Regions from separate parts of the Cupriavidus nantongensis genome, predicted to be linked through region 3. Evidence: predicted binding sites of a transcription regulator. Region 3 holds the regulator's gene; each other region holds the start of a gene.

Region 1 (6,166 bases), 1.9 Mb from region 3:
CGGGGCCATTGCTTTGCACGATATGCCGACGACTGCAACATCTACGTTGGCAGTCGTCATGCAGGTGAGCGGGTGATGGTTCTGCTACGAAGGCTCTATGACCGCCTCAGGCTGAAAGTCAACGAAACCAAAAGCGCGGTGGCGCTTGTGTTTGGTCGTAAGTTCCTAGGGTATGCCCTATGGCAAGCACCGGACGGCGCGATTAAGCGTGTAGTGGCTACCAAGCCGATGGCGGCGTTCAAACAGCGTGTCAGGAACCTGACGCGGCGCAATGGTGGGCGCAGCCTCCAGGCCGTGGTCGATCAGTTGCGCTCCTACCTGCTGGGCTGGAAAGCCTACTTCGGGCTGGCGCAGACCTCCAGAATCTGGCGCGAGCTAGATAGCTGGATAAGGCGGCGGCTTCGGGCCTTGCAACTCAAACAGTGGCGCAGGGGCAAGACTATCCACCGTGAACTGCTTCGCCTGGGGGCCTCACTACCGGTGGCGCAGTCGGTGGCGGCGTTAAGCCGTCGCTGGTGGCACAACAGCCTATCGGCGATTCATCGGGTGCTGACCACTGCCTACTTCGATAGCCTGGGCCTGCCCCGTCTCGTCTGACCTCAACCTCTCGAACCGCCCGGTGCGGACCCGCATGCCGGGTGGTGTGGCAGGGGATGCAGCCCTGATGGGCTGCCCCCTATGCCGATTGCCTGGCGCTTATCCGCCGATATTCAGCAGCGCCAGCACCCCCAGCACCAGGAAGATCCCAGCCGCAACCTTGTGCACCAGCCCGATCGGCATCTTGTTGGCGAACCGGTCGCCCAGCAATACGGCCGGTGCATTGGCGATCATCATGCCGAAGGTGGTGCCCATGACCACCGCCAGCACGGCGTCGCTGAAGCGCGCCGCCAGCGCGACCGTGGCGATCTGGGTCTTGTCGCCCATCTCGGCAAAGAAGAAGGCGACCAGGGTGGTGCCGAGGATGCCGATGAAACCCTTGACCGGCCTGGACTGCTCGGCGTCGTCGAGCTTGTCGGGGATCAGCATCCACGCGGCCATGGCGATAAAGCCCAGGCCCAGGATCCAGCGCAGCAGGCTTTCACCGACCACGTGGGTGATCCAGCCGCCGAGCGCGCCGGCAAAGCCGTGGTTGAACAGCGTGGCGATCAGGATGCCGAGGATGATCGGCACCGGCTTGCGGTAGCGCGCGGCCAGTACCAGCGACAGCAGCTGCGTCTTGTCGCCCATTTCTGCGAGGGCGACGATGCCTGTGGAGACGAGGAAGGCTTCCATATTGGTCTTGTGGGGTAACCGGGCCGCAATGCATCGCGAGATGCCAATGACGCAACCCTTTCCCGGCCCGGCCAGAAAGGGATGGTCATCGGTCTCGCCAGGCATGGACGCTGCCTGGGCCGGTCTGGCCAGGCGGGTCCGGAGCTGCGCACGCCATAACCGCAAGCGGTCAAGTCTGTTGACGTACGCCCCTGTCTGCCGGAGTCCGCATTGCGCGGCGCGGCGAGAGCAGGGCGGCTACTCCCCAATGGAAGCGGCGATTATAACCGCGGCGGCGGTGGCTTGTCCACCGCCGCTGGCGGCCGGCACGGCGCTCAGGCCGGCACCGGCGCGTTGTCGCTGGTCTGGCGGCCGCGGAAGTCGGTCCAGCACAGCGCCTTGAAGTCATAGAGCTTGCAGCGGCGCGCGGTGTCGAAATACCAGCGCCACGAGAAGTTCTCGATAATGATGCGGCCCGGCAGGGCGTGCTCCAGCAGCGCCTGCGCGCGCTTGAGGCGGTACAGCGGCACGCTCATGTCGACGTGGTGCGCGGTGTGTTCCATGATGTGGTGCAGTGCCGCGCCGATGCCATGGCGGAAGCGCAGGTGCACGGTGGTCGAGACGAAGGGCTGGGCGCGGGCCCACATCGTCTTGGTGTCGTACCAGGCGACGCTGGTGTGGGTATGGTGCACGTACAGCACGAAGCCGACGGTGACGTTCCACACCAGGAAGGGCAGCACGAAGCCGGCGCCGACCAGCATCCACACCGACTGCTGCGTCGCCAGCGCCAGGCCGACCAGCGCGCCGATCCAGGCCAGCCCGAACGCCGCCACCAGCACGCAGTCGCCGGTAAAGATCGGCCGGCGCGTGGCCATCTGGCGCTTGCTGGGGAAGAACAGCTTGCACCACCAGATCTCGACCAGGTAATACAGCCCCGGGCCGAAGCCGGTGCGGTAGATGCGCTCCATCACGCGGCGCCAGCGCGGCAGCGCGTTGAATTCCTCGAGCGAATACGGCGCCCAGACGAAGTCGAAGCCCTTCAGGTTGGTGTAGCCGTGATGGACCACGTTATGGCCGACTTCCCACAGGCTGTACGGCGTCAGCGAGGGCAGGAAGGTCAGCCGGCCCAGCCACTTGTTCAGGCCGCGGCGCGGGGTCAGGCTCTGGTGGCAGGCATCGTGGCCGATGATAAACAGGCGCGCGATCACCAGCCCCGCCAGCACGCCCAGCGCGAGCTTGGCGGCCCAGTGCGGCGACAGCACCACGCCGGCCAGCACGGCGCCGAACAGCAGGTAATCGAATACGAACAGCATCAGCGCGCGCGGCGTGCTGCGCTGGCCCAGCGGGATCAGCCAGCCGCGGATGATCTTGCGCGACGGCAGCGGCGCGTCCGGCGCGATCGGTTCGGGCAGCGGGGCGTGATGCGGTGCCTGGGGGCGCGCGCGGGCATGCGCGGCGGCATGCTCGGCGGGCGAATCTGCGGTGTGGTAAGCGGTCATGCAGAACCTTCTGATTGCGGTCGATGGGTATGCGTGCGCGGCAAAACAGCGTGGCCGCGGCGGAACCGCAAGGTTAGAAGGCTTTGTCGAAGGCAGTCTTGACGGTCGTCAAGCCGGTGGGACGGCGGAAGCGGTAAGGGCGCGCCCGCCGCAAGTGCGGCGGGTCAGGGGTGCGGGAAGTGTGGCGGATCAGGCTGCCGGGATGCTGGCCGGCTCGCCCATCACGTAGACGCTGTCGATCACGCGGTCGTCGCCCAGCATGGCAAAGGCGAACAGCTCTTCTTCCAGCGTTTCCGAGCGGTTGCTGCGGCGGGCGATCAGCGGCGTCGCCTTCGGATCCAGCACGATGAAGTCGGCCTCGCAGCCTTCGCTGAAGCTGCCGACGCGGCCGGTCCAGCCCAGCGCCTCGGCCGCGGCGCGGGTGGCCAGGTAGAACATGCGCAGCGCGGTCAGGTAGTAGCCGCCCATGCGCGCCACCTTGTGCGCGGCGTTCATGGTGCGGAACATCGAGAACGAGGTGCCGCCGCCGACGTCGGTGGCCAGCGTCACGTTCAGGCGGTTGGCATCGGACTGGTGGAAGTCGTAGAAGCCGCTACCGAGGAACAGGTTGGAAGTCGGGCAGTGCGCCACCGCGGCGCCGCTGTCGGCCAGCCGGCGGCGGTCGTCCTGGTCCAGGTAGATGGCGTGGCCGTACATCGCGCCGGGACGCAGCAGGCCATAGCGGTCGTAGACATCCAGGTAGCTGCGCGCGTTCGGGAACAGCTCGGCCACCCATTTGACCTCGTCGCGGTTCTCCGCCACGTGGGTCTGGATAAACGCGTCCGGATAGGCGCGTGCCAGCTCGCCGCAGGCGGCCAGCTGCGCCTCGGTCGAGGTCGGGGCGAAGCGCGGCGTGATCGCGTACGACAGCCGCCCCTTGTTATGCCAGCGCGACAGCAGGTCGGCGGAATCCCGGGCGCCGCTTTCGGCGGTGTCGCGCAGGAATTCGGGGCAGTTGCGGTCCATCATCACCTTGCCGGTGACCATGCGCAGGTTGCGCGCCTCGCTTTCGGCGAAGAGGGCGTCGGCCGAAGCCTTGTGCACCGTGCTCCAGACCACCGCGCTGGTGGTGCCGTTGCGCAGCAGTTCCTCGGTGAAGAAGCCGGCGACGCCGCGTGCGTAGTCGGGATCGGCGAAGCGGCGCTCCTCGGGGAAGGTGTAGGTGTCGAGCCAGTGCAGCAGGCCCGGCGACGGCGACGCGATCATGTCGGTCTGCGGGAAGTGCACGTGGGTATCGATAAAGCCGGGCACGATCAGCTTGCCGCGGTGGTCGATGACCTCGGCGCCGGCCGGGATGCGTGCGGCCAGTTGCGCGTAGTCGCCGGCGGCGGCGATGCGCCCGTCGGTGACGATCAGCACCCCGTCGTCCCAATACTGATACGCGTCCTCATGGAATTGCGGGTCGCGCAGGAAATGCAGCACGCGGCCGCGAATGGCGCGGGTACGGGAGTCAGTGGTGGGGTGGGTCGTCATGGTTTGTCTCTCGTGGCCGGCCCGCGCGGCACCGCATGGTGCAAGCAGCAGGCCGGGCTATTGGCATGCGCCGGGCTCAGGCCGCGGGGGCCGTCGCGGGCGGGGACTTGGGCGGAGCGGACCAGAAGTGGTCGACTTCCGCCAGGAACTCGGCCTTCTGCATGGCAGGCAGGAAAGCCGCTTCAAAACTGTTGCGGGCCAGCTTGTGCGCGTCGGCCGCGTCCAGCGGCAGCGCGTCGAAGGTGGCTTCCCAGTTCGCATTCATATAGCCGCCGAAATAGGCCGGATCGTCCGAATGCAGGGTGATTGCCACGCCCGCATCCAGCATGCGCTTGAGCGGGTGGTCGCGCAGGTCGGGATAGACCTTGAGCTTGACGTTCGACAGCGGGCACACCGTCAGCGCCACGCGCTCGCGCGCCAGGCGCTCGACCAGCGCGGCATCGTCGATGGCGCGCACGCCGTGGTCGATGCGCTCCGCCTTCAGGATGTCGAGCGCATCGGTCACGTATTGCGCCGGGCCTTCCTCGCCCGCGTGCGCCACCAGGTGCAGGCCCAGCTCGCGCGCCCGCGCGAACACGCGCGCGAATTTCTCGGGCGGATTGCCTTTCTCCGACGAATCGAGCCCGACGCCGACGAAGCGGTCGCGATAGGGCAGCGCCGCTTCCAGCGTGGCGAACGCGTCTTCCTCCGACAGATGGCGCAGGAAGCACAGGATCAGGCTGCTGGAGAAGTCGTACTCGGTGCGCGCCTGCGCCAGCGCATCGGCAATGCCGTCGATCACCACGCCGATCGGCACGCCGCGCGCGGTATGGGTCTGCGGATCGAAGAAGATCTCGGCGTGGCGGACGTTGTCGGCGACGGCGCGCTTGACGTAGTCCATGGTCATGTCGAAGAAATCTTCCTCGGTCAGCAGCACGCTGGCGCCGGCGTAGTAGATGTCCAGGAACGACTGCAGGTCGGTGAAGGCGTAGGCGGCGCGCAGCGCGTCGACGCTGGGGTAGGGCAGCGCCACCTGGTTGCGCTGCGCCAGCCGGAAGATCAGTTCCGGCTCAAGCGTGCCTTCGATATGCACATGCAGTTCGGCCTTGGGGGTGCGGCGGATCTGTTCCGCGAGCGCGGCATCGATGGTCATGGGGGCCTCGTTTCTGGGCTTTTCTGTGCCGGCCGGCAGCACCGGCGGCACGGGTTCAGGGATGCACCGTCTCCGTGCGGCCAGCACGCAGCGCGGCAAGGCGCTGTTCGCGGACCTGGAGCAGCTGGGCGACGATGGCAACCGCAATCATAGCCGGAGCCTTGTCGGTGATCCCGGGAACCCCCATGGGGCATGTCATTTCCGCAAACCGGGCCGGGTCGATGCCGTGCTCGGCCATGCGGTGTTCAAAGCGCGCGCGCTTGGTCTTGGAACCGATCAGGCCGAAGTAGGCGAAATCGGTGCGCTTGAGGATTTCCTCGCACAGGGTCTGGTCGAGCGCATGGCTGTGCGTCATCACCAGGAAATAGCTGCCCGCCGGCGCCTGCGCAACCACGGCCTCGGGCGTGTCGCTGGCCTCGGCCTCGACGTTGTCGGGCAGGCCGCCCGGAAACAGCGTGTCGCGCTCGTCGACCCAGTGCACGCGGCACGGCAGCGTGGCCAGCACCTTGACCAGCGCATGGCCGACATGGCCGGCGCCGAACAGCACCACGTGCATGGTGTCAGGCACCAGCGTGTCGATCCAGCTGCCGTCCGCTTGCAGCTCCACGCCGGCGAGCACCGCGCGGCTGTCGCAAAAAGTCACCGCGCCACGGGCCGGCACCTGCCGCTGCAGCGCGCGCTGCGCGGCGAAATTGCGCTCGACCGCATCGAGCCAAGCCAGGTCGGCCGGGCCCAGCACCTCGAACGCAAGCTGCACCACGCCGCCGCAGCA
Region 2 (6,166 bases), on a different contig from region 3:
AGGTCACGCTCATCTTCGCGCTATAGGTCAGCGGCGTGGTGGTGCCGCCCGATGCCGGCGCGGCGGGCGCGCTGCCGCCACCACCGCCGCCGCATGCCGCCAGCAACAGGGCCGCGGCCGAGCCCGCCAGCCAGGATGCCCACATTCTCAGTCTCATGATGTTCCCCCCAGTCGTGTTTTTCCCGCGCTATCAGCCTAGGCACAAAGTGGCCCGCGCAATACCAGCCAGACGACTGAGGTGCAGCGCACAGAACATCGCGGGGAGTCATCCATTCAGCGCAGGACATCGCCATTCGGACGAGGAAAACCGCGGCCGAACGGCACGCACTGCAGCCGGCCCCAACCGTTTGGCGCAGCCCGTTTCCACCATCCCCTGAGCGGGCCACGACGGTTTGCCGCGCTCGACGGCACGTGCGCAACGCTTGACCAGTCCCGGACTTGTCGACTAACCTTGCCCGTTCCTATGGACCTGCGCGGCATGCGCACCCACGTGGAGCGGCCCCGGCCCCTCCGACTCCCGCCACGATGAACCGTTACACCAGCACTCCCTGCCAGGCTGCCGATGCGTCCCGCATCGCTGCCCGCGCGCGCGTGCTGGCTGCCCTGGCATCGGGCCGCGCCCTGCGCGCTTCCTCGCTACTGCTAAGCCTACCGATCGGTTGCCGGGCCTAGGGCCCCGTGGCAGTTCGGCAGCCTTGCGCCACCCTTTTCCCGTTTTTCCGTTTTTATCTTCCCTTGCGAGGAAGGAGACCCCGTATGCTCGTCAATCCCGCCACCAAGTACCGCCCTGCCGCCACCGTCGACCTGGCTGACCGCAGCTGGCCCGGCCGCACCATCACGCGCGCACCGCGCTGGATGAGCACCGACCTGCGCGACGGCAACCAGGCCCTGATCGAGCCGATGAACCCGGCGCGCAAGCTGCGCTTGTTCGAACAGCTGGTGAAGATCGGTCTGAAGGAAATCGAAGTGGCGTTCCCCGCCGCGTCGCAGACCGACTTCGACTTCGTGCGCATGCTGATCGAAGAACGGCGCATCCCCGACGACGTCACCATCGTCGTGCTGACGCAGTCGCGCGAAGACCTGATCCGCCGCACCGTCGAATCCGTGCGCGGCGCGGCCCGCGCCATCGTGCACCTGTACAACCCGATCGCACCGGCCTGGCGGCGCATCGTCTTCAATGCCTCGCGCGACGAGATCAAGGAAGTCGCGGTCTCGGGCACGCGCCTGATCAAGGCGCTGACCGATGCCATGCCCGAAACCGCGTGGACCTACGAGTATTCGCCCGAGACCTTCAGCCTGGCCGAACTCGATTTCTCGCTGGAAGTCAGCGACGCGGTGTCGGCCGCGTGGCAGGCCGGCCCGGGCCGTCCGATGATCCTGAACCTGCCGACCACGGTCGAATGCAGCACGCCCAACGTGTTCGCCGACCAGATCGAATGGATGCACCGGCGCCTCGCGCGGCGCGAGCATATTGCGCTGTCGGTGCATCCGCACAACGACCGCGGCACCGCGGTGGCGGCGGCCGAGCTGGCGCTGATGGCAGGCGCCGACCGCGTCGAGGGCTGCCTGTTCGGCAACGGCGAGCGCACCGGCAACGTCGACCTGGTAACGCTGGCGCTGAACCTCTACACGCAGGGCGTGGCGCCGCAGCTGGACTTCTCCGACATCGATGCGGTGCGCCAGTGCGTCGAGCACTGCAACCAGCTGCCGGTGCATCCGCGCCATCCGTATGTGGGCGACCTGGTCTTCACCGCGTTCTCGGGCTCGCACCAGGATGCGATCCGCAAGGGCTTCGCGCAGCAGCAGCCGGACGCGATCTGGGAAGTGCCCTACCTGCCGATCGACCCGGCCGACCTGGGCCGCAGCTACGACGCGGTGATCCGCGTCAACAGCCAGTCTGGCAAAGGCGGCATGGCCTACCTGCTGGAACAGGTGCACGGCCTCTACCTGCCGCGCCGCCTGCAGATCGAGTTCAGCCGCGCGGTGCAGGCCATGACCGACGACACCGGACTGGAAGCGAGCGCGGACGACCTGTATGGCCTGTTCCAGCGCGAGTACCTGGCGCGCGAGGCGCCGCTGCGCTATGTCTCGCACCAGCTGGCAAGCGACAGTACCGGCGCCACCGCGATCACGGTGCAGATGGAGCGCGACGGCCAGCCCTGCAGCGTGCGCGGCAGCGGCAACGGTCCCATCGACGCCTTCATCGATGCGCTGGATTTGCCGGTACGCGTGATGGACTACCACGAGCATGCGATGAACGCCGGCGCCGACGCGCGCGCAGCGTGCTATGTCGAAGTCCGCGTGGGCGATTCGCCGACCGGGTTCGGCGCGGGCATCGACGCCAACCTCGTCACGGCTTCATTGCGTGCGGTGCTGTCGGGCGTGAACCGGCACCTGCAGGCGGGCTTTGCTGCCGCCGCTCACAACACGGCCAGCGCCGCCGTGGCCTGATGCCTGGCGTGTAGCGTTGCGCAAGAAAACCGGTGTGCCCCGCCCCCACGGGGCACACCCGGAAAGACGCCCTTGCGGACGCCCACGACATGCCTGGTGCGATCCGGACACGTATTGCGCGTGCTCGGATCTTTCGCACAGCGTAAGCGGCAGCATCGGGCCGCGCTACGAATCATTTCGCATGTGGTTAGAAGCGATGTCCGAGGGCGCGTTGGTTGTGCCGCGTTGTAGCGCGATCGCGACGCCGCGCGCGCCATTTGGTTCCGCTTGTTTTGTGTCAAGGCCCTCGCCGGCCCGCTCGGCCACACTGGGCGCGGCTTCGATAACAAACCAAGCAGACCTCATGAAAACACTGTCTCTTCGCACCGCCACCTGTTCGGCCATCGCCGCCTGCGCCATGCTCGGCGCCTTCGCCACGCCCGCGGCCGCCGCGGACGACGCCCAGGGCAACTGGATGGTGCGTCTGCGCGGCACCTACCTCGACATGGCCCACAGCTCGGATCCCGTTGGCGGCGTCGGCCGCTCAGACCGCATCACGGTCAACAACAAGTGGATTCCGGAACTCGACGTCACCTACTTCTTCACGCCGAACTTTGCCGCCGAACTGGTGCTGACTGTGCCGCAGAAGCAGAACGTCTATCTCGACGGCAACAAGATCGGCACCTTCAAGCACCTGCCGCCGACGCTGCTGATGCAGTACCACCTCATTCCCAACGGCACCTTCCGCCCGTATATCGGCGCGGGCCTGAACTTCACCCACATCTGGGGCGAAAACCTCGCCAACAACTCGCTGCAACTGGATAGCTGGAGCGTGGGCCCGGCGCTGCAGATCGGCATGGACTACAAGCTGACCAGGAACTGGTTCCTCAACGCCGACATCAAGAAGATCTGGCTGAAGAGCGACGTGAAGGCGGGGGACGTCAAGGTCTCCAAGGTGAGCCTGGATCCGTGGCTGTTCAGCGTCGGGGTGGGATATCGGTTCTGAGTTGCCGCCTGCGTGCAAGAAACCGGCGCCATCAGGCGCCGGTTTTTTCGACGACATGCCGATGCGGCGACCAGCCAGCTTCAATGCCTGACCAGACTCGCCACGTCCTCTGCCGGCACGCCGGCCTGTTCTTTGTATTGGCGGCCGGCACGTCATGCCGTCCCCAGCGTGCGCCGGGCTGCCGCGACCGCTGCCGTGCGTGTTTCCACGCCGAGCTTTTCGTAGATGTGTTCCAGGTGCTTGTTTACCGTGCGCGGACTCATCCCCAGGATCTCGGCGATATCGCGATTGGTCTTGCCTCGCGCCACCCAGGCCATCACCTCGGCCTCGCGCGGCGTCAGCACCGGCACGGCGGCAGACGCACCGAGGTCCTGCCCCGGCGCGGACAACTCCACCACCACCACCTCGGCGGCCTCGCTTGTCAGGCGGCGCAGGCAAAGTCCGTCGGCACTGGTTTCCGCTGCGATGCACAGGCGTAGCACGGCTGCATGCAGCCCGGATGCCAACCCTTCGCCAGGACCCGGCACCGGCCATCCCCGCGCATGCAGCAATGCCATCGCGCTGTCGTTGATCCACAGGATCTTGCCGCCACGGCCGGCCGCGAACATCGGCACCGAGCTGCCCAGTACTGCCTGCCGCGCGCTGCGTGCCAGCCGCGCCTTGCCTGCGTGCGACCGCAGCCGCGCCACCACCTCGGCAATTGCTACCGGCTTGGTCACGTAGTCGCAGGCGCCGATCTCGAAGCCGCGCACGATATGGCCGATATCACCCAGCCCGGTCATGAAGATGACCGGCAGGTCGGCGTGCCGGTCCAGCAGCCGCACACAGGTGGCAAAGCCGTCCATGCCGGGCATGTCCACGTCCAGCAGCACCGCGTCGGGCGTGAAATGCATAAGCACGTCCAGCGCGGCGTTGCCGCTCGCGGCGGTGTGCACCAGCATGGCTTCGTCAGCCAGCGCACGGGTCATGAAGCTACGCGCATCGGCATTGTCGTCGACCACCAGTACGCGGGTCTCAGGCGCGGGCGGCGCCTGCGGGCGATCAGCTTCGGGATGCATGGAGGGCCTCGCCAAGTGATGTGGTCAGCGCGGCGGCATCGGTGCGCGCGAGCGCCAGCATCTGCAGCGCCCAGGCGGCCACGGCGCCGCCTTCTTGCGCCAGTTCTGAAAGTTGCGCCTCTACCGCGCGCAGCCTGCCGGTGGCGCCCAGCTGCAGCAGCTCACGCAGGGTGTCCGGCGCCGGCGCTGCCGCAGGCTGGGGCTGGGGCTGAGCCAGCGCGCGCCGCACCATCTCCACCAGTTCGCGCTCGCGCACCGGTTTGCTGACAAAACCCAGGTAGCCGTGCAGCGCCCGCGTCTCGTCGGTGTTCTCATGCGCATTGGCAGAGACGATCACCACCTGTGGCGCCGGGTCCAGCGCGCGGATCTGGCGGCACAGGTCCCAGCCGGACGCATCGGGCAGGTTCAGGTCGAGCAGCACCAGTTGCGGTTGCCAGCGGCACAGTTCGGCCTGCAAGCCGGCGCCATCGCCCGCTTCGCGCACGGTCAGGCCAAGCGGCGCGAGGAAGCCGCGCAGCACCGCGCGATGCGCGGCGCGGTCATCGACAACCAGCACGCGCGCGCCCGCTGGCAACGGCTGCGCGGGTACGGCCGGCGGGCGCGCGAGCGGCGCCTGCACGCTTGGCAGGTACAGCCGTACCGAGAACTCGCTGCCCTTGCCCGGCGCGCTGCGCACGCGGATGTCCCCGCCCATCAGGTCCGCCAGCAGGCGCACGATGGCGAGCCCCAGGCCAATGCCCTCCTGTTCGTCGTGCGGCGTGGCGCGTTCGAACGGATCGAAAATGCGCGCCTGGTCATGCGCGGCGATGCCGGGCCCGGTGTCGCTGACGGCGATGGTGGCCAGCTCGCGCTGGTGCTGCACCGTCAGCACGACCTCGCCCTGCTCGGTGAACTTGATCGCATTGGTGACAAGGTTGATGAGGATCTGGCGCAAGCGCTTGGCGTCGCCACGTACGTGCGCCGGCAGCGTGCCGGCCACACGATAGTGGAACGCCAGGCCGCGCGCGGTGGCCAGGGGCCGGAACATGCGGACGAGCTCGTCCAGCAGCTCTGGCAGCGCCACCGCTTCCTGCTCCAGGCGCAGCTTGCCGGCCTCGATGCGCGACAGCTCCAGCAGTCCGTCGACCAGGCTGGACAGGTGCTCGCCGGCCCGCCCGATGGTGCGCACATCCTCGCGGCAGGGGGCGGGCAGCGCAGGTGCGCGCAGCAGCAACTGCGAATATCCGAGGATTGCGTTGAGGCCGGCGCGCATCTCATGGCTCATGCCGGTGATAAAGCGGCTCTTGGCCTGGTTTGCGTGTTCCGCGGCTTCCTTGGCTCCCTGCAGCAGCGCATCGGTGCGGCGGTGGGCATCGATCTCCTTCTGCAGCAACTGGTTCTGGCGCTCGGATTCTTCCTGCGCCACGGCACGGCTTTCATTGGCCAGCGCCAGCCACCAGGCGGCCACGGCAGCGAACAGCACCAGGCCGGCGCCGAGCTTGAGGAACAGGCTGGCGCGCGGCGCGGCCAGCGGACCGGACAGCTGCTCCTGCGTATAGAGCAGCCACAGCAGGGTGCCGAACATAAACATCATCCCCGCCAGCAGCATTCCGAATTGTCCGATGCGACGCACCATGTCCGGCGGCGTGCCCGCCGGCAACACACGCGTCAGCGCCGTGGCGACCTGCGCATG
Region 3 (6,166 bases):
CCCGCATGGCGGGCGTCTTGCTCAACGGAATCAGACAAGATATTCACTATCGGATGTTGCATGTTGTTCAGTTCGGCACGCGCTCGCTCGGGTGCGGCGGGGTGCCGTCGTCAGGCAGCTGGTCCCGCGCCCCGTCCGCAGGGGTTGCGGCCGGTTCGGTGGCATCGCCCGCACCGGCCTCGGCATCAGCCGGCAGCGGCTGCGCGTCAAAGCCATTGGCGCTGTCTTCAGGCGCGGCAGTTTCGCCTTCGCCCACGGGCGCCGGCTCGGCAAAGGCTTCCTCGTCGGCGCTGGCCGGCTTGTTCGCCGCCAGGTCCTCGAAATTGATCGCCTGCTGCTCCAGCAAGGCGGCCTGTGCCTGTGCCTGGGCGTCTTCCAGCGGCGGCAGCTCGTCCAGCGTGCGCAGCCCGAGGTCGTCCAGGAAGGCCTTGGTGGTGGCATACAGCGCCGGGCGACCCGGCACGTCGCGATGGCCGATGACCTCGATCCAGCTGCGGTCCTCGAGCTTCTTGATCACTTCCGTGCTGACCGTCACGCCGCGGATTTCCTCGATATCGCCGCGCGTCACCGGCTGGCGGTAGGCGATGATCGCCAGGGTCTCCATCACCGCACGCGAGTATTTTGGCGGTTTTTCCGGATTCAGGCGGTCGAGGTATTCCCGCATTTCGGGCCGGCTCTGGAAGCGCCAGCCGCTTGCCAGCGCCACCAGCTCCACGCCGCGCGGGCGCCAGTCCTGGCGCAGTTCGTCCAGCAGCACGCGGATGGTGTCTGCGCCGACGTCATCGTCGAACAGGCGGCGCAGATCGTTGACGCGCAACGGTTCCTGCGCGCAGATCAGCGCCGTCTCGAGGACGATCTTCGCCTCTTGGGTATTCATGTTGATGGTGTGCAGCCTGTCTTTGCACCTGCTCCCGGACGGATCCGGGGCACCGGAGATTTTGGATACAGCGGTGCCAGAGCCACCGCCATCTCATTGCGCAGCGAGCCGGATACCTGCCGTACCCAGGCCGTGCACTTCCCTTTCTTTGCATCGAGTTGCCGGGGCTTCCGGCAGGAGATCGTCCGCATGCCGTCATGGATCGGCCAGCGAACCTCTTGCGTCGCTCGTCCGCACAAACGGACATCGCGGTCGGCGAACTGAACGCCTCGGACGCAAGAAAATACGGGTATCGGGAGCAAGGCCGGCATCTACCACGCCGCAGCGCCAACCGGACTTTTGAACCAGATCTTTTGAACCGGATGGACCGCGGGGACTGGCGCTCATCGAAAGCCTTCCGCTTCCCGCATCCCGAGCGCGCCTTCTGATAGGAAGGCCGCCAGGCGCTGTTCGCCGCTGCTTACCGCAGCCTGTCTGACTCCGCGCGATACCGCAATGCTGGCGATTGTATGGCATTCCCGCCTCCGCCTGCAACCATCATCCGGCTTGCGCGGGGTCCTGGCGCCGCTTGATGCGGCGTGCGGCATCAAAACACCAGGCAAAAGCCCTGTTCCGCCAGCGAATGTGGCAGCAGCACCGCTCGCGCGATGCCCAGACCGCCAAACGCCATCACGGCAAGGCCCGCTCCCCAGCGCACGCCCGGTCGCCGCGACCACAGCCTCAGGTAACCGGACAGCCCTGACAGCACCAGCAGGTTCGGCAGCGTGCCCAGCCCGAACACGCCCATCACCAGCGCCCCCGAGCCGGCATTGCCTGCCAGCAGCGCCAGCGTCAGGGCTCCGTAGACCATGCCGCACGGTACCAGCCCCCAGGCCAGGCCCACGCCATAACGCCGGGCCAGCCCGCCGCGCGCCCGCACGAAGGCCGGCAACGCGCCGGCGAGGCCGCCGAGCCGGCCGGCCAGCGCCGTGCCGGCACGCGCCGCCAGCCGCTCCAGCCAGGCCACGGTAAAGGGACTGCCACGCAGCAGGCGCCATCCGGACCACAGCAGCATCAGGCTGCCGGCACCGAACAGCCAGCGCTGCACCGGCAGGTAATCCTGCTTCCAGGCCGTGGCGCCGGCGGCGCCCAGCGCGGCACCGAGCAGCATATAGGTGCTGATCCGGCCAAAGTGCATCACCAATAACTCGCCAAGCCAGGCAGTCCGGCTGCGCACCACCGCAATCGGCGCTGCCTTGCCGCGCCGCTGCTCCACGGCCAGCGCCACCCCGCCGCACATGGCGGCGCAATGCACCCCGCCCAGCAGGGCGAGCAGGAAAACGCTGATCAATACTCCAAATGTCAATTCTGTCTCCCTGCCGGATCACATCGCACGGTAAAATGTCCATATCGTGCCCCGCTGCCATTTCTAGCAGGTTCCAATTGCTCACTTCCATCCCCATTACCGAGATGTCGCCCCGCTGCTCCACCTGTGCGATGGGACAGCTGTGCCTTCCGGTTGGCATGTCGCAGCAAGACCTTGCCAAGATCGACACGCTGGTGCAGGAACGCATCCGCGTGCACAAGGGGGAAACCCTTTACCGCATGGGCGACCCGCTCACCGCGGTCTACGCCATCCGCTTCGGTACGCTCAAGACGCATGTCACCACCGAAGACGGACGCTCGCAGATTACCGGCTTCCACCTGCCCGGCGAAATCGTCGGCCTCGACGGCCTGGGCGAGATGCAGCATGCATCCGATGCGACCGCGCTCGAAGACACCGAGGTATGCGTGGTCCGCATGAACGATCTGCAGACGCTGTCGTCCGACCTGCCTTCGCTGCAGCAGCAGTTCCTGCGCCTGATGGGCAAGGAAATCACGCACGACCAGTTGATGCTGGTCACGCTCGGCTCGATGCGCGCCGAGGAACGCCTCGCCGCCTTCCTGATCAACCTGTCGGAGCGGCTGTCGGCGCGCGGTTATTCGGCGTCCGAGTTCGTGATGCGCATGAGCCGCGAAGAGATCGGCAGCTACCTCGGGCTGAAGCTCGAGACCGTCAGCCGGCTGTTCTCGCGCTTTGCCGAGGCCGGGCTGATCCAGATCCGCCAGCGGCATGTCAAGCTGATCGACATCGACGGCATCAAGCAACTCTACAGCCGTAGCTGCTGAGCCACCGCGGCATTGCCGCACCGCCTGCGGCGCCGGCAATGCGGTGGTCCTTCCCGGTGGTCCTTCCCTATTCCAGTTCGTCCGTATCCGCCAGCCGCGTCGGCATGGTGTACAGCGTCAGCCCGCTGGACAACGCGCAGAACACCCACGCCAGCAGGAAGCTAACGGTATAGACCGACTCGCGCGACGATTCGATCGGGTGGCCGAAGAATTTCAGGTCGCCCGGATCGACGACGGAAAAAACCGTCGCCGTCGCCAGGCCCGCCATCAGGAAGCCCGGCCACAGCACCCACATTAGCCAGCGCAACCTCATGGCTGCCTCGCTGCCGCGGACCTGGGCGCCACTGCTTCCGCCTTCTCGACCACCAGGCCATGCCGCGTCGCGCCCTGCACCGGCAGGTCAGGGTGCGCCGACGCCAGCCAGATCGTCACGCCGCACGCCACCATGGCCACCAGCGGACCGGCCATCAGCAGCCACGGCCACGGTTCCTTCCACCACGGATTGCCTTGCTGACTCATCTTGCCCCCTTCGTCCTGGCGACTACGCCAGAGTCGTCCAGCTTTACAAATCGCGCGGCACGATAAAACTGGTGGATTGCCGGATTTCGGCATGCCCCTGCTCCGTGCCTTCGCTCGTTACGGTTACGTTGATCTTGTGCGTGCCCTGCGTGGCTGCCTCGATCGGCACGCGGATGCGGATCGGCAGCAGCCGGTTGGAAGTCGGCGCCAGCGATTCGGCCTGCTTGTCGTATTCGACCGTCAGGCCCTTCAGTTCATCGCTGTCGGCGCGCACGCGGATCTGCATCGGCGCTTCGGTGGTGTTGATCAGCTGCAGCCGATAGACGTTCTCGATCCAGCGCCCCTCCACCTCCCGGCCCAGCGCACCGCGGTCGCGGATGATGTCGACCTTCAGCGGCGTGCGCAGCATGATCGACGCCATGAAACCCGCCAGCAGCGCCACCCAGATCACCGAGTAGATGATGACGCGCGGACGCAGCAGGCGCTTGCGCGATGCCGCGGCGGACAGGCCCTTGCGCATCGCGTTCTCCGAGGTGTACCGGATCAGCCCGCGCGGGTAGTCCATCTTGTCCATGACCTGGTTGCAGGCGTCGATGCAGGCACCGCAGCCGATGCACTCGTACTGCAGGCCATCGCGGATGTCGATGCCGGTCGGGCACACCTGCACGCAGATGCTGCAGTTGACGCAATCGCCAAGCCCGACCTGGTGATGGTCGGTCTTGCGCGAGCGGCTGCCGCGCGGCTCGCCGCGGCCAACGTCATAGGTCACGACATAGGTGTCGCGGTCCACCATCACGCTCTGGAAACGCGCGTAGGGACACATGTACTTGCACACCTGCTCGCGCATGAAGCCTGCGTTGCCCCACGTGGCGAACGCGTAGAACAGCATCCAGAACGCCTGCCAGGGGCCCAGCGTCAGCGCCAGCACCTCGCCGCCCAGCTCGCGGATCGGCGCAAAGTAGCCGATGAAGGTGAAACCGGTCCACAGTGCGATCAGCACCCACAGGAAATGCTTGGTCGCCTTGATGCGGAACTTGCGCAGGCTCCACGGATCGCCGTCGAGGCGGATGCGGGCGATGCGGTCGCCTTCGACCCGCCGCTCGATCCACATGAAGATCTCGGTATAGACCGTCTGCGGACACGCGTAGCCGCAGAACAGCCGTCCCGCGATCGCCGTGAACAGGAACAGCGCCAGCGCGGAGATGACCAGCAGCACGGTCAGGTAGATGACATCCTGCGGCCACAGCACCAGCCCGAAGATATAGAACTTGCGCTCGCCAAGGTCAAACAGCACGGCCTGGCGTCCGTTCCACTGGAGCCAGGGCGTGCCGTAGTAGATCAGCTGGGTCAGGATCACCAGCCAGACCCGCCAGCTGGAGAACGCGCCCTTCACCGAGCGCGGATAGATTTTGCGGCGGACCTCGTAAAGGGTTTCTTCCGAGGTCTCGCCCGGCGCAGCGGCCGACCGTTGCAGGTCGGCCGCCCGGGCCACTTCTTCGGTCCCGGGCGCATTCATGGGCGAGTTCTCCCGCGAGCCTCGAGCGCTCGCTCACATGAGTCGTCGATCATTGCCCGGCTCCGCCTCCCGTATTGGACAGTCCCCACACATAGGCAGTCAGCATGCGGATGCGTTCGGGCGTCAGGATTTCCTCGTGTGCCGGCATGTGGTTGTTGTGGCCCTTCAGGATGGCCTCGACGATGCTGGCTTCCGAGCTGCCATAGAGCCAGACGTTATCCGACAGGTTCGGCGCACCGAGCGCCTGGTTGCCCTTGCCGCCGGCGCCGTGGCAGGCCACGCAGGTGGTCTTGAACGCGCCTTCGCCGCGCGACACGCGGATCGGATCCGACGACAGCCCGGACAGCGAACGCACATACTGCGCCACGTCGCCCGCCTGCTTGGCATCGATGACCGCGCCGAACGGCGGCATCACGCCGTTGCGGCCCTTGGTGATGGTCTGGCTGATGGTCTCGGGATCGCCGCCGTACAGCCAGTCGCTGTCGGTCAGGTTGGGAAAGCCGCGGCTGCCGCGCGCGTCCGAGCCATGGCACTGCGCGCAGTAGTTCAGGAACAGGCGCTGGCCGATCTCGCGCGCCTGCGGGTCGGCGGCCACCTGCTTGATGTCCATCTTCAGGTACTTGCCGTAGATCTCGTTCTGCATGCGTTCCTGCGCCGCGCGATGCGCGGCCAGTTCGCCCTGCGTGGAGAACTTCAGCACGCCGGCGTACGAGCCCAGGCCGGGATACAGCACCAGATAGGCCAGGCCGAAAATGCAGGCCAGCAGGAACATCCACATCCACCAGCGCGGCAGCGGGTTGTTCAGCTCACGCAGGTCGCCATCCCAGACATGGCCGGTATCTTCCGTGCCGCCGGGGGTCTTGGTGATCTTGCGTTGGGAGAACAGCAGCCATACGCACCAGACGATGCCGATGAGCGCGATGGCGGCAATGTAGTAACTCCAGAAATCGGAAATGAAATCGCTCATGGCTAGGTGTTCCGGCTCGATGTTGTCGTAGTTTCGTCAGGCAGCGCGAACGGCAGCATGGCGGATTCGCGGTTGGCGGCCTGGCGGCCGGCGGACCAGGCCCACCAGCAGATGCCGAGGAATACGACCATCGACACGA

Evidence for each region. The regulator FNR, encoded in region 3, switches genes on or off when oxygen is low (the NO sensors DNR and NnrR bind a similar motif). The targets are predictions, from matches to a motif close to TTGATNNNNATCAA.
Region 1: a site for FNR is predicted at 2,849-2,862, ahead of A2G96_RS06070 (fatty acid desaturase). Genes of this name have one in related genera too.
Region 2: a site for FNR is predicted at 2,719-2,732, ahead of A2G96_RS31470 (OmpW/AlkL family protein). Genes of this name have one in related genera too.

What each region holds. Positions count from the first base shown of each region.
Region 1 is NZ_CP014844.1:1,313,527-1,319,692, forward strand. It holds gene ltrA (group II intron reverse transcriptase/maturase) at 1-597, shown strand, start outside; gene A2G96_RS06065 (TMEM165/GDT1 family protein) at 697-1,272, opposite strand; yybP-ykoY riboswitch at 1,300-1,536, opposite strand; gene A2G96_RS06070 (fatty acid desaturase) at 1,587-2,750, opposite strand; gene guaD (guanine deaminase) at 2,940-4,262, opposite strand; gene A2G96_RS06080 (adenosine deaminase) at 4,339-5,394, opposite strand; gene xdhC (xanthine dehydrogenase accessory protein XdhC) at 5,450-6,166, opposite strand, start outside.
Region 2 is NZ_CP014845.1:2,365,793-2,371,958, reverse strand. It holds gene A2G96_RS31480 (hypothetical protein) at 1-145, opposite strand, end outside; gene leuA (2-isopropylmalate synthase) at 757-2,451, shown strand; gene A2G96_RS31470 (OmpW/AlkL family protein) at 2,795-3,436, shown strand; gene A2G96_RS34315 (response regulator) at 3,589-4,494, opposite strand; gene A2G96_RS31460 (hybrid sensor histidine kinase/response regulator) at 4,478-6,166, opposite strand, start outside.
Region 3 is NZ_CP014844.1:3,248,650-3,254,815, forward strand. It holds gene rluB (23S rRNA pseudouridine(2605) synthase RluB) at 1-62, opposite strand, end outside; gene scpB (SMC-Scp complex subunit ScpB) at 68-877, opposite strand; gene A2G96_RS14995 (sulfite exporter TauE/SafE family protein) at 1,464-2,222, opposite strand; gene fnr (fumarate/nitrate reduction transcriptional regulator Fnr) at 2,300-3,025, shown strand; gene A2G96_RS15005 (hypothetical protein) at 3,093-3,338, opposite strand; gene A2G96_RS15010 (FixH family protein) at 3,335-3,544, opposite strand; gene ccoG (cytochrome c oxidase accessory protein CcoG) at 3,588-5,060, opposite strand; gene ccoP (cytochrome-c oxidase, cbb3-type subunit III) at 5,110-6,027, opposite strand; gene A2G96_RS15025 (cbb3-type cytochrome oxidase subunit 3) at 6,030-6,166, opposite strand, start outside.